DNA from 2 places in the Anaerotignum lactatifermentans genome. Region 2 is predicted to be linked to the other one. Evidence: a T-box and tRNA genes for the amino acid it is inferred to sense, from the RefSeq annotation. Region 2 holds a T-box; the other holds one or more tRNA genes.

Region 1 (5,850 bases), on a different contig from region 2:
CTGCTGCCAGTTTACCATCTGCAATCCAAGCCATGCCCCCCTGAAAGATGGGGTATTCAATGCCTATCATTTCGCAAATCGGTGAAACAATCATTTCTTTCCCTCCAATTAGTTCTGTTTGCTTTCGATCATTTTAACCAGATCAGCAACAGTTTCTACTTTGTTGTCGCCCATTTCGATTTCTGTGCCCAGTTCTTCTTCCAGGCTCATGAGCAGTTCCATAACGTCCAGAGAGTCGATCCCCAGATCAGCAAATTTTGTTTCCATTGTGATTGTGGAAACTTCACATTCCAGTTTTTCTGCCAACAGTGCTGCGATTTTTTCAAATACCATGATGCATTCTCCTTTTCTTCTTTAAAAAAATGATTTCGTCTTGTTCAGGGCAGCAAGCTGTCCCCAATATTTCCGCATGATGCGGACTTGTATATGATGCCTTTTCGGCTCATTACCATCTTACAATGCAGGCTGCACTTGCCAGACCGCCGCCGAAAGCAGGCAGCAGCAGCAGATCGCCTTTTTGCAGCATTCCCTTGCGGTTCATTTCATCCAGCGCAATGGGGATGCTTGCAGAGGAAGTATTGCCGTAACGGTCAATATTCACATAAAATTTCTCCTTAGGCACTTTCAGCATTACGCTTGCAAAGTCAATGATACGCTGATTTGCCTGATGTGGTACGATGTACTTAATATCCTCAAATGTCAGACCATTCTGCTTAAGCAGATATTTTGTATCGTGACAGATGGCGTTTACAGCAAACTTGAATGTATCCTGTCCACGCATATGGATATAAGGTTTTTTCTGTTCTCCTTCAAAGAAAGGAGATTTCCCGATGAGCTGGGGAATGTCGATGACATTGTTGCCGCCTTTTACATGGAATACAGAGTCCAGGTAGTTGTCACCTTCACCCAGAACCACTGCCCCTGCGCCATCACCAAAAATAACACAGGTGCTTCTGTCCTCCCAGTCTACGATACGGCTCAATCTTTCAGCGCCAATGACAAGGACTTTTTTCGCCTTACCTCTGGCAAAGAATCCTGCTGCTGTTTCCAGTGTGAAAACAAATGCGGAACATGCCGCGTTGATGTCCATGGTCATGCAGTCCAGACCCAGAATATTCTGAATCATACAGGAAACAGAAGGAGAAATGGATTCCCCGCTGACACTGGCTGCCAGGATCAGATCGATTTCTTCCTTTTTCACACCGCTGTTTTCCAGTGCTGCCAGTGCTGCTTTGGCGCCCATGTCTGCCGCCGTTTCGTTTGTGCTGACGTGGCGTTCTTTTACGCCGACGCGCTGCATGATCCATTCATCGTTTGTATCTACGATTTTAGACATATCATCATTGGTTACCACTCTGGGAGGCACATACATGCCCGTTCCCAATATCGAAAAACTCATTCTTTTTTCCTCCTGCAATATGCAATCTTTTGTGCTTACGATATTTAGTCCCCGTTTCGGCAAAAAGGTTACAGGAAATTGATATTTTTTTGCACTTTTTTCCAAACAAAAAGGAAACTGACTTTTTATCGTAGTAAAAGCCCCTTTGTTCCCCCGTCAGCCTCTTTTTCTCATCCGCATCCACAGCATCACCAGCAGGCACCAGGAAGCACAGACATAGGATAAAAACCCAATGCCGATAAGCATTCTTCTATGCCGCATTTTTTCCGCCAATCGGCAAAATTCCTGTTCTGCTGTGTTTTCTGCTGGAATCTGTCCCATTCCGGAGGGTCTTTGAGAAAATCTGCGATATTGTTTGTAATACTGACGACAATCGGGACAAGTCCGCAAATGCGCCGCCACACTGTTTTTTGTCACTGGATTTGCCAGCCCATCCTGATACAGGGTCACCAAGTCCATGACGATCTCACATGGCAAATTCATCTTTCAACACCTCCATCATTTTTTTCTTTGCGCGGAAAAAAATCACCTTTGCGGAATTTTCACTGATCTTCAGCGCCAGCGCGATCTGTGAAAAGGGCAGTTCCGCATAGATTCGCAGCAGCACCACATCCCGGTATTTTTTCGGAATTTCCTTTACCATGGCGCGGACTGCTTTTTCCACATATTTCTTATGGACATATTCTTCCGGGTCTGCATTCTGCGTATAATAGGTATTGACTACCAGGTCCAGATTGGCAGAATCCAGATGCAGTTTGTTGCGTTTGAGATATTTGAAATAAACATGCTTTCCGATGGATGCCAGCCAGGTAAAAACTTCGCACTCTCCGCGAAAACGGTGAAAGGACATATATGCCTGCAAGAACGTTTCCTGCGCCAGGTCTTCCGCCAAGGCGCGATCCCCGCACAGACGGTGCAAAAAAGCATATACTCTGTCATAATATGCTCGATAGAGCATTTCAAATGAATTCACCTGCTCACCCCCGTTCGCCTGTTTCGCATTACAGTATACCATAAGAAACATGGAAAATCCAGTAACTTTCTATGGCTTCTTTCGCAAATGGGCAGTAAAAAGGACAGATTTCGCTTTCTGGGGCAAAAAAAATTTATTTTCATCTTGACAATTTTATAAAAATAGCGCAAAATATTAGTGTTGTGTATCGGTGTGTGGCTCAGTTTGGTAGAGCGCTACGTTCGGGACGTAGAGGCCGCAGGTTCAAATCCTGTCACACCGATAGACCCGCCGCAGGCATCTGTTTGCGGCGTTTTTTATTGCCTAAAAACCCCCTGATTCCAAAGCCTGGACAGGGGTTTTTCTTTTGCCGTCTTTTCCTCAGCGGCACATATACAAAAGGGGATATGGATTCCCCTGCTCATCCAAATCGGTTCTTTTGTAAACGGAAAATCCCATATGCTCATAAAAACCAATAGCCTGAGGATTTTGCTCATTGACTGTCACCTGCTTTATTTTTTCATCACAATCTGCCCGTTCCAGCAGTTGCTTTCCCAATCCTTTTCCACGTTCCGCAGACGCAATGAACAGCATCTCCAAAGACCTTTTTCCGTTCCCATAAACGCCACAGGCTGTCCTGCTTTTGTTGCCATATACAAACGTGCCACCCCTTCTATGGCTTGCGGCACATAAGGCTTAATGCCGTTTATCTCATCATCAGACAAAAACAGATGGGTTGCTCTGACAAAATCCTCCCACACCGCCAGCAGCTGCTCCACCAGCATGGGCGTTCTTTCCTTTACTTCCATGATTTTCATATTGTTCTCCGCCATTCTCTCCATGAAAAAAGGAACCGTTCCATGGTTCCTTTTTCAACTTTTTATCATTCTTTTTCTGCAGCTTCAAAAATTTCTTCTGCGGATTTTTTGTAATATCCTGTGCTGTCTTCTGCAACAGTTGCCGCAATCTTTGTGCCATAGTACATACGGCAGGCTTCCGCAGCATCCATACGATGTGCCTTTGCCATCCGTCCAACGACATCAATGAGCAGTTCTGTTCTTTCTTCATAATGCCCATAAGTATCTTCTTCCGCATCTCTTTCCAGCGCCATCATCCCGTCGATCATGCCGATGTAAAAAGAGGTATCCATTTCCGGGAATTGGTTTCTGGTATCCTGCAGCAGCTGGATCACACCATTTTTGTCAAAGGCTTCAAAAACCTTATGTCCGGGAATGTTTTTTGCATAGCTGTAATATTCGATGCAGGAAACGATCATTCTCAATTCATCCATTTCTGCACGCTCCTTTCCTTCTGTATCATACCTGTTTTTTGGCAAAATTTCAACAGCCGTTTTCGTTTTTGCTTGACAAGTGACGAAAGAAAATGCAGTATGTTGTTATAAAAAGAAAAAGGAGCGATATGACATGATTTCTGTTACCATAGACGAAAGCATCAAAGAACGTTGTCCCGAAGCGGTACTGGGACTTTTGCAGTGCAAAGTTAATGTACATCCCGATGATGAAGAATTCCTTGCACTGCTCAACAGCAAGATTGCAGAACTGTCTGAAGTGGAACTGTCTCAGGCAAACAAACGGGACTACATCCAGTCCACCCGCAAAGCATACAAAGCACTGGGCAAAGAACCCAACCGCTACCGCAATTCCTGTGAAGCCATGTGCCGCAGAATTGCCAAAGAACGTGGGCTTTACTACATCAATAATGTGGTAGACATCAATAACTACCTTTCTATTCTGTCCGGTTATTCCACGGGTACTTACGATTTGGCACATGTTACTGGCGGCATCACCTGGAAACGTGCCCCCGAAGGCACCGCTTATCAGGGCATCGGCAAAGATGTGCTGAATATTGAGTTCCTTCCTGCCCTTTTTGATGAAGAAGGTCCCTTCGGCAATCCCACCAGCGACAACACCCGTGCCATGATTACCGACGACACCAAAGAAATCCTGCTTGTATACTACACCTTCAATGGCGGTCAGGAACTGGAATCCCTGCTGGAACTGTCCAAAGAACTGCTGGAAAAACATGCGGCAGGAACAGACTTTGAAATTCAGATTTTGAAATAAGATATTCTGAAATACAAAAAGATGGCAGATATAAAATCTGCCATCTTTTTTATATACATTTTCTTACTTTATCCTTCTACCGCAAAAGATTTCAGTCTGTTTGCCGCTTCCTCATCCACATAAACTTCCAGCAATACCCCTTCTGCTGTATGTTCTTCCCGGATGATTTCGCATCTGCCATGTACCCAGCCTGCCAGAGCGCCTTCTGTATAAGGCAGCAGTACCGTCATGGACTTACGGAAGCTTTTCAGCAGTTTTTCAATGGTTGCCAGCATCTGTTCCAGCCCCATCTGCTTCCCTGCGGAAATCTGTACGATTTCCCTTGCCATTCTGTCCATGGGCAAAGGCAGTTCCACTTCTCTGTCCATTTTGTTATAAACGGTAATAACGGGTGTATCTTCGCAGCCCAGACCTCTCAAAGTGTCATATACCACTCGCATCTGTTCTTCTCTGTTGGGATTGGACGCATCCACCACATGGAGGAGAATATCTGCATACTTCAATTCTTCCAGTGTTGCACGGAATGCCTGAATCAGATGGTGGGGCAGCTTCTGGATGAAACCTACCGTATCTGTCAGCAGAATTTCAGAACCGCCAGGCAGTTCCACCTTTCTGGTTGTGGTATCCAGTGTGGCAAAAAGTTTATCCTCCGCCAGTACGCCAGCCTGTGTCAGTACATTCAATGTAGTAGATTTCCCCGCATTGGTATAGCCTACCAAAGAAACCACAGGAGTGCCTTTTTTGCTGCGCTGACTACGCAAAAGTTCCCGATGGGTCTGGATTTCTTTCAAATCCCGATTCAATTCCGCAATCCGTTCTTTGATGTGACGGCGGTCTGTTTCCAGCTTCTTTTCCCCGGGACCTCTGGTACCGATACCGCCACCCAGACGGGACATGGATGCACCCATACCAGTCAGACGGGACATACGGTATTTCAGCTGTGCCAATTCTACCTGAATTTTCCCTTCACCGGAAATAGCCCGTCCGGCAAAAATATCCAGAATAACGATGGTTCTGTCCATAACCTTTGTTTCCAGCATTTTTTCCAGATTTTTCAGCTGTGCCGGAGAAAGTTCATCGTCGCAGACAATGCCTGTGGCATCGTATGTATTTATCATCATTTTCAGTTCTTCGATTTTGCCTTTTCCCAGATAATGGGCAGGATGCACCTTTTCTCTGCGCTGGATGGTACGGGCAACAGCTGTTGCACCTGCTGTATTTACCAGTTCTTCCAGCTCATCCAGACAGGCTTCCACTGCCATAGCGGAAGGACTGTCCTTGTCCTCCAGCTCAATGCCTACCAATATCAATCTTTCTTCTGTATCTTTATTTTCATGCAATTCTTTTGCCATGTCTTACTCCTCTCTGCTTTCTTACCGCAGCCATACGCCGTCAAAAGAGAATCTGGCGGGACC
Region 2 (5,850 bases):
ACGAATATCTGTATCTTTAGAAAGGATATGAAGTTCTTTTTTGCCGTCCAGATACTTCACCCATTTTTCCTGTTCTGCCGCCATTTCTTTCCATTTGGCAACAGGGTCGGCTTCATAGAGATAGCCAGCCTGATATACAAAATCTTCGTATTCTTCCAGACTCATACCTGCGTTCTGGGCATCACCATTTGTAGGGAACTGGGTACCGCACCAGCGCAGTTCTCCTGTGCCCATACGGTCGGAGTAAATCTTCCGGTTATCCTTATTGGCAAGTCTGCGTTCTTTCAGTCGTTCTGCAGGGATAGACTGCATGGTTTTGGTATTTTCACTGCCCCATGCGCTAATCCAGACATCAGAGGAGGCACAGGCGCCAAAACGGATATTGGGGCGTGCGTACTGCTCTGCTGTGCCATTTTTCAGTATGGTAGCATCTACATCAGGAATATCCACATAATACTCTACTAAAGCCCCCTTCGCCACTGCTGCCCGTGCTACTGCTTTGATAAAAGGCAGTGCACAGTCCTCAGCGGAAATGGCAACCTTATCTCCTGCTTTTACATTGGTAGAATAATTTACCAGCACTTCTGCCAGCTTTTCCAGTCTTTCATCTCTCATGCCCTTCACCTCACTCTACTACACACTGACACATTTTCATGGTCTGCAATGCAGCGTTATGGCTTTCCGGTGTAACCCCTGCACAGCAGGAAGGGTCTACGGTTACTTTTGCTTCCGGCAGTTTTGTTTTAATCAAAATGGCATTGGATACCACGCAAATGTCTGTGCAAAGACCGATGAGTTCAATTTCCACTTCATCCTGTCCAATGGTTTCAAAGTACAGCATATCCGCCAGTTCAGAAGAGCCGAATGTGCCTTTGTTCACGATGACTGCACCTTCCAGCGCCTTTGCCACTTTTTCATTGATCTCCCAGCCTTTTGTGCCTTCCACACAATGAACAACGGGCAGGAATTTTCCTTCCTGTGTTTCCAGATAATCGGCTGTATGGGTATCTCTGGTGGCATAGATGCAATCCTTGGGATATTTCTGAATCTTTGCCACTACATTGTCCACAATGGCTTCCGCTTCTTTTGTACCCAGCGCGCCATCAATGAAATCATTCTGCATATCAATAACAACCAGTAATTTTTTCATGTCGTATTCCGTCCTTTCGGTTCAAAAATAATAGGATTCTGTACTATTGTACCACGGTAAAAAATGGGTTTCAACCAAAAAGGATAGAATGATTTGACATGTGTATATACAACTTTTTATTTCTTTTTCTTCACAGGGCAGCAGAATTCCGTTACATATTCTGCCGGATTCTCTGTTTCTGCCGGACTGACATGATAAATCATAAAATAGTTGCCGTCCCAGTCATAACCATGCTCTGCTACCCAGTTCGCAATTGCCATTGTTACCTGTGTAATTTGTTCATAAGGTCCACGGAAAACAACCCCTGCATAAGTTACTTCCGGCAATTCTTCTGACCGCAATGGAAGTTTTACATTCATAAGAGAAGGGGTTGTCATTTGCACCGCAATATCCACATCACTTTCCCGATATTCCCCATCATAGAACACTGTCATATGCATAGCTGATTGATTTTGTGGAATATTCTGTGTCTGCATTTCTCTATGCAGCGTCTCCCATAGCAATCCTTCCACACTGTAAGAAGGAATCACATCTCTCACGGAAATCACATAATGTTTTGGCAATGTTTTCAAAGTTACTTCATAACCCATATTGATACCACCCTTTCGAAACCATTCCATAGTACTGTCCAGCAAACGAAGCTGCCCTTTCAAAATTTCCTGTTTTTGCAGTAAGTACTCCTTCTGTGCCTGCAAATATGCTTCCTGCGCATCTATGTCATGATAATGACTTAAAATCTCACCAATGGCATTGACACCAAACCCCATCTGACGCAAAGTTTGGATTTTACAGGCGTGCAGCAGCTGCTGTTCCCCATAAAAACGATAGCCTGTAACAGAATCTACGCTTTGAGGTTTTAATATGCCTGCTTCATCATAATGGCGCAGCATACGAATACTGATTCTGGACAATTTTGAAAATTCACCGATTTTTAACATGGTACCGTACCACCTTTCTGTTTCTTTCTGTGCACAAATACAGCATAGACCATTCCATCATGTGAGAGTCAATGCTTTTTTCCAGAAAAATGAAAATCAGCACAAAAAACAGCAGCAACGACCAAATGTCGTGCTGCTGTCCAAACTTACTTGACTTCTGTACCGCCCCATTCCACAACTGTGAAACCATTTCGTTCAAAAGGCTGAAATTCTTGTGGTTTCACTTCAATAGGTTTTTCCAGAGAACGGAATGCCATAAACACCCGCAGGACGCTGTCAGGTGCAGGCTGAATATCCAGTTTTGCCTGCTCTGTGTAGTTTTCCTGTTGGAAAGAAATCAAATTATAGGCATTTTCCTGCATAAAAGGCAGCCAGTAAACAATAAAGTCATTGTATTCTTTTGGTGTCAATCCCATATCAGAAAGGGTTTTCTGCAAAAATGCCGCCGTATCTTCCCCTTTTACCACAAATCCTTCTGAGAAATCCACCTCCAGCTGTCCATTGCCTTCCCAGAACAGATAGGAATATTCCAGCCCGTCGGCATGGTTGGTTAATGTGCCATCGGGCTGTGCCGTTACCTGCCAGCCACCGTCATAAGTGGGATAGGTGACTGTCAAATCTCCGGCATAGTCCAATTTTACAGAAACATCCATAGTTTTTTCAGGGTAAAGATAGATGACAGGTTTTCGATAAAGAGTTGGGTCATTACTATACACTTTTTTCGGCTGAGAAAGAACTTCTGTCACTTTTTCTTCTTCACACCAACCTACATCCATCCCCAGCAAACGGGTGATATCTCTCAGTTTATAAAAAGTATATCCATCAATGACATAACCATCTTCCACCAATCCAATTTTTGTGACATCTAAATCATTTAGCAAAACAGACGCAGATGAGGCATACGCCTTTTTATTCTCTGTTCCTACATCGAAAGTTTTATTCTCAGCAACATACTGATACTTCTCTTTCTTTCTTACAATCGTAATACTGTTTGTTTCCTTCTGATACTGTAAATCAAAATAGTGCATTTCATTTGTGGCATAGGCAGACACCATTTTTGCCATATCCCGCAGACGAAAATAGGTATACCCATCAATGTTGTAGCCTGGCATTTTGGTTTCGGTGCCATCCCAAACTACAGTTTGATGGACAGGCACTGCTATTTTTTCTGTTTTTTCCGCTGCAAAGGCAGTATTTCCCATCAAAAATACAGCCGCTAAACATAAAGCAAACCCTTTCATACAAATCCCCCTTTTCCGTTTTTACTACATCATGTCCCTGTTTTTATGTTAGCACATTTGCGCTACATCGTCATCACAAAATTCTTACGTTTTTCCGTCGGTTTTCCTTGACAGCACAAGGCATTTCGGTTTATCATAATAGCTGATATCGGCTATGACCGGGAATAGTACAAAAGCCCTTTGTCTTCAGAAAACAGGCGGTTGATGCGAGCCTTGGCAAACCTTTTGGAACCTGCCCCGAAAGCTCCGCAGGGAAAATGCGGCGTATTCCGGCGTTAACGGATTTCGAGAGGACAGCAATACGCGCTGTCAAGGAGGGTGGCACCGCCAATGATACCTTGGTCCCTTTGTGTGGGGACGAAGGCTTTTTTTATGGAAAAATGTCCCTCTGGTATCCGAAAAAACAGAAAGATTTTTATAGAGGAGGAAACACCAATGGCAAAAGAAAAGAAATTTGTAGAATCCATCACCGATATGGAGCTGGATTTCCCCCAGTGGTATACGGACGTTGTAAAAAAAGCTGACCTGACAGAATATTCTTCTCTGAAAGGCTGCATGATCATCCGTCCTTATGGCTACGCAATCTGGGAACTGATCCAGAAACAGCTGGATGAACGCTTCAAAGCAACAGGTCATGAAAACGTATACATGCCCATGTTCATCCCCGAAAGCCTGCTGCAGAAAGAAAAAGACCATGTAGAAGGCTTCGCACCGGAAGTTGCTTGGGTAACTCATGGCGGCGACAAAAAACTGGAAGAACGTATCTGCGTTCGCCCTACTTCCGAAACACTGTTCTGCGAACACTATGCAAACATTATCCAGTCCTACCGTGACCTGCCGAAACTGTACAACCAGTGGTGCTCCGTTGTACGTTGGGAAAAAACCACACGTCCTTTCCTGCGTACCATGGAATTCTTGTGGCAGGAAGGTCACACAGCTCACGCTACAGCAGAAGAAGCACAGGAAGAAACTCTGAAAATGCTGAATGTATATGCTGATTTCTGCCGTGACGTACTGGCTATCCCTGTTATCAAAGGCGAAAAAACAGAAAAAGAACGTTTCGCAGGTGCTGCACACACATTCACCATCGAAAGCTTGATGCACGACGGTAAAGCACTGCAGTCTGGTACCAGCCATAACTTCGGCGATGGTTTCGCAAAAGCATTTGGCATCCAGTACACAGACAAAGACAACAAACTGCAGTATGTTCACCAGACCAGCTGGGGCATGACCACCAGACTGATTGGTGCCATCATCATGGTACACGGTGACAACAGCGGTCTGGTACTGCCTCCTATGATCGCACCTACACAGGTTGTTATCATCCCCATCGCACAGCACAAAGAAGGCGTACTGGAAAAAGCTGGCGAACTGAAAGATAGACTTTCTTCCATCTGCCGTATCAAACTGGACGACTCCGACAAATCCGCAGGCTGGAAATTCAGCGAATACGAAATGAAAGGCGTGCCTCTGCGTCTGGAAATCGGTCCTAAGGATATGGAAAAGAACCAGGCTGTTCTGGCAAGACGTGACACAGGCGAAAAAATCATTGTTTCTCTGGATGAACTGGAAACAAAAATCCCTGAAATGCTGAAAGACATTCAGGCAAACCTGCTGCAGAAAGCAACAGAACGCCGTGATTCCAAAACATACGTTGCACACAACATGGAAGAATTTGAAAAAGAAATCAACGAAACACCCGGTTTCATCAAAGCTATGTGGTGCGGCGATCAGGCATGTGAAGATGCCATCAAAGAAAAAACAGCTGCAACCAGCAGATGTATTCCTTTCGAACAGGAAGAAATCGATACCGTTTGCGTATGCTGCGGCAAACCTGCAAAACACATGGTTTACTGGGGCAGAGCATATTAAGATATTAAAATAAAATCTGGTAATAAGCTGTAAAACAGATATTTTTTCGTTTTACAGCTTATTTACTTTCCAGATTGATTTTTTCGTTAATTGCAGCCATCACAATTTGAATGATCTTTGCTCATAATGCTCTTAAACAATTTATAAAGCAATCCTAGCAAAAACAGCAGTGACCAAAAGGAGGAATCTATATGATGCCAGAAGAAAAATCATTTGAAGTTTGGAACGATTATGGTGTTGAAAATTTTGACGAAATGGTCAACTTATTTGCAGCATTTTTAGATGACACCGAAAGCGAACAAGCAGAACAATTAGGAAAATGGGCGAAAAAGCATATCCAACCGATTGATTTTTCAACTACATATGATGATGATTTTGATACTGCATATGATTTTTATCATGCTCTGTTTGCAGAAGGTCTCCCATTTGAGGAATGCACTTTAAAATCTTTTTTAGCAAATTTTGATGTGGACACAGAAGGCGAATGGGCTGAATTTGCAGATTATTTTGATGCGAAGTATGGCTGGTCTGTATACGAAATTTCCCCTTCTGAGAAAACAGAATATGTTGAAGAACTGGAAAGTGATGAAGACTATGACATGTGGTATGAATCTTTATGTGATTGTGCAGATGATTACGAAGATTGAAC

The links. The T-box of region 2 lies ahead of proS (proline--tRNA ligase). A T-box ahead of a tRNA ligase gene usually reads a tRNA of that ligase, here a tRNA-Pro.
Region 1: it encodes a tRNA-Pro, which carries the amino acid that the T-box ahead of proS (proline--tRNA ligase) is inferred to sense. The anticodon was not compared.

Annotation. Positions count from the first base shown of each region.
Region 1 covers NZ_JADCKK010000005.1:7,781-13,630, forward strand. The annotation lists gene INF29_RS02135 (nitronate monooxygenase) at 1-91, opposite strand, end outside; gene INF29_RS02140 (acyl carrier protein) at 109-333, opposite strand; gene INF29_RS02145 (beta-ketoacyl-ACP synthase III) at 446-1,399, opposite strand; gene INF29_RS02150 (zf-HC2 domain-containing protein) at 1,556-1,882, opposite strand; gene INF29_RS02155 (RNA polymerase sigma factor) at 1,866-2,372, opposite strand; tRNA gene INF29_RS02160 (tRNA-Pro) at 2,561-2,634, shown strand; gene INF29_RS15195 (GNAT family N-acetyltransferase) at 2,733-2,945, opposite strand; gene INF29_RS02165 (GNAT family protein) at 2,864-3,169, opposite strand; gene INF29_RS02170 (DUF3791 domain-containing protein) at 3,235-3,642, opposite strand; gene INF29_RS02175 (B3/B4 domain-containing protein) at 3,776-4,435, shown strand; gene hflX (GTPase HflX) at 4,504-5,787, opposite strand; gene dapF (diaminopimelate epimerase) at 5,809-5,850, opposite strand, start outside.
Region 2 covers NZ_JADCKK010000080.1:251-6,100, reverse strand. The annotation lists gene INF29_RS13095 (aminopeptidase) at 1-615, opposite strand, end outside; gene INF29_RS13090 (cysteine hydrolase family protein) at 626-1,150, opposite strand; gene INF29_RS13085 (MerR family transcriptional regulator) at 1,267-2,088, opposite strand; gene INF29_RS14865 (hypothetical protein) at 2,235-3,329, opposite strand; T-box leader at 3,475-3,679, shown strand; gene proS (proline--tRNA ligase) at 3,765-5,201, shown strand; gene INF29_RS13070 (hypothetical protein) at 5,393-5,848, shown strand.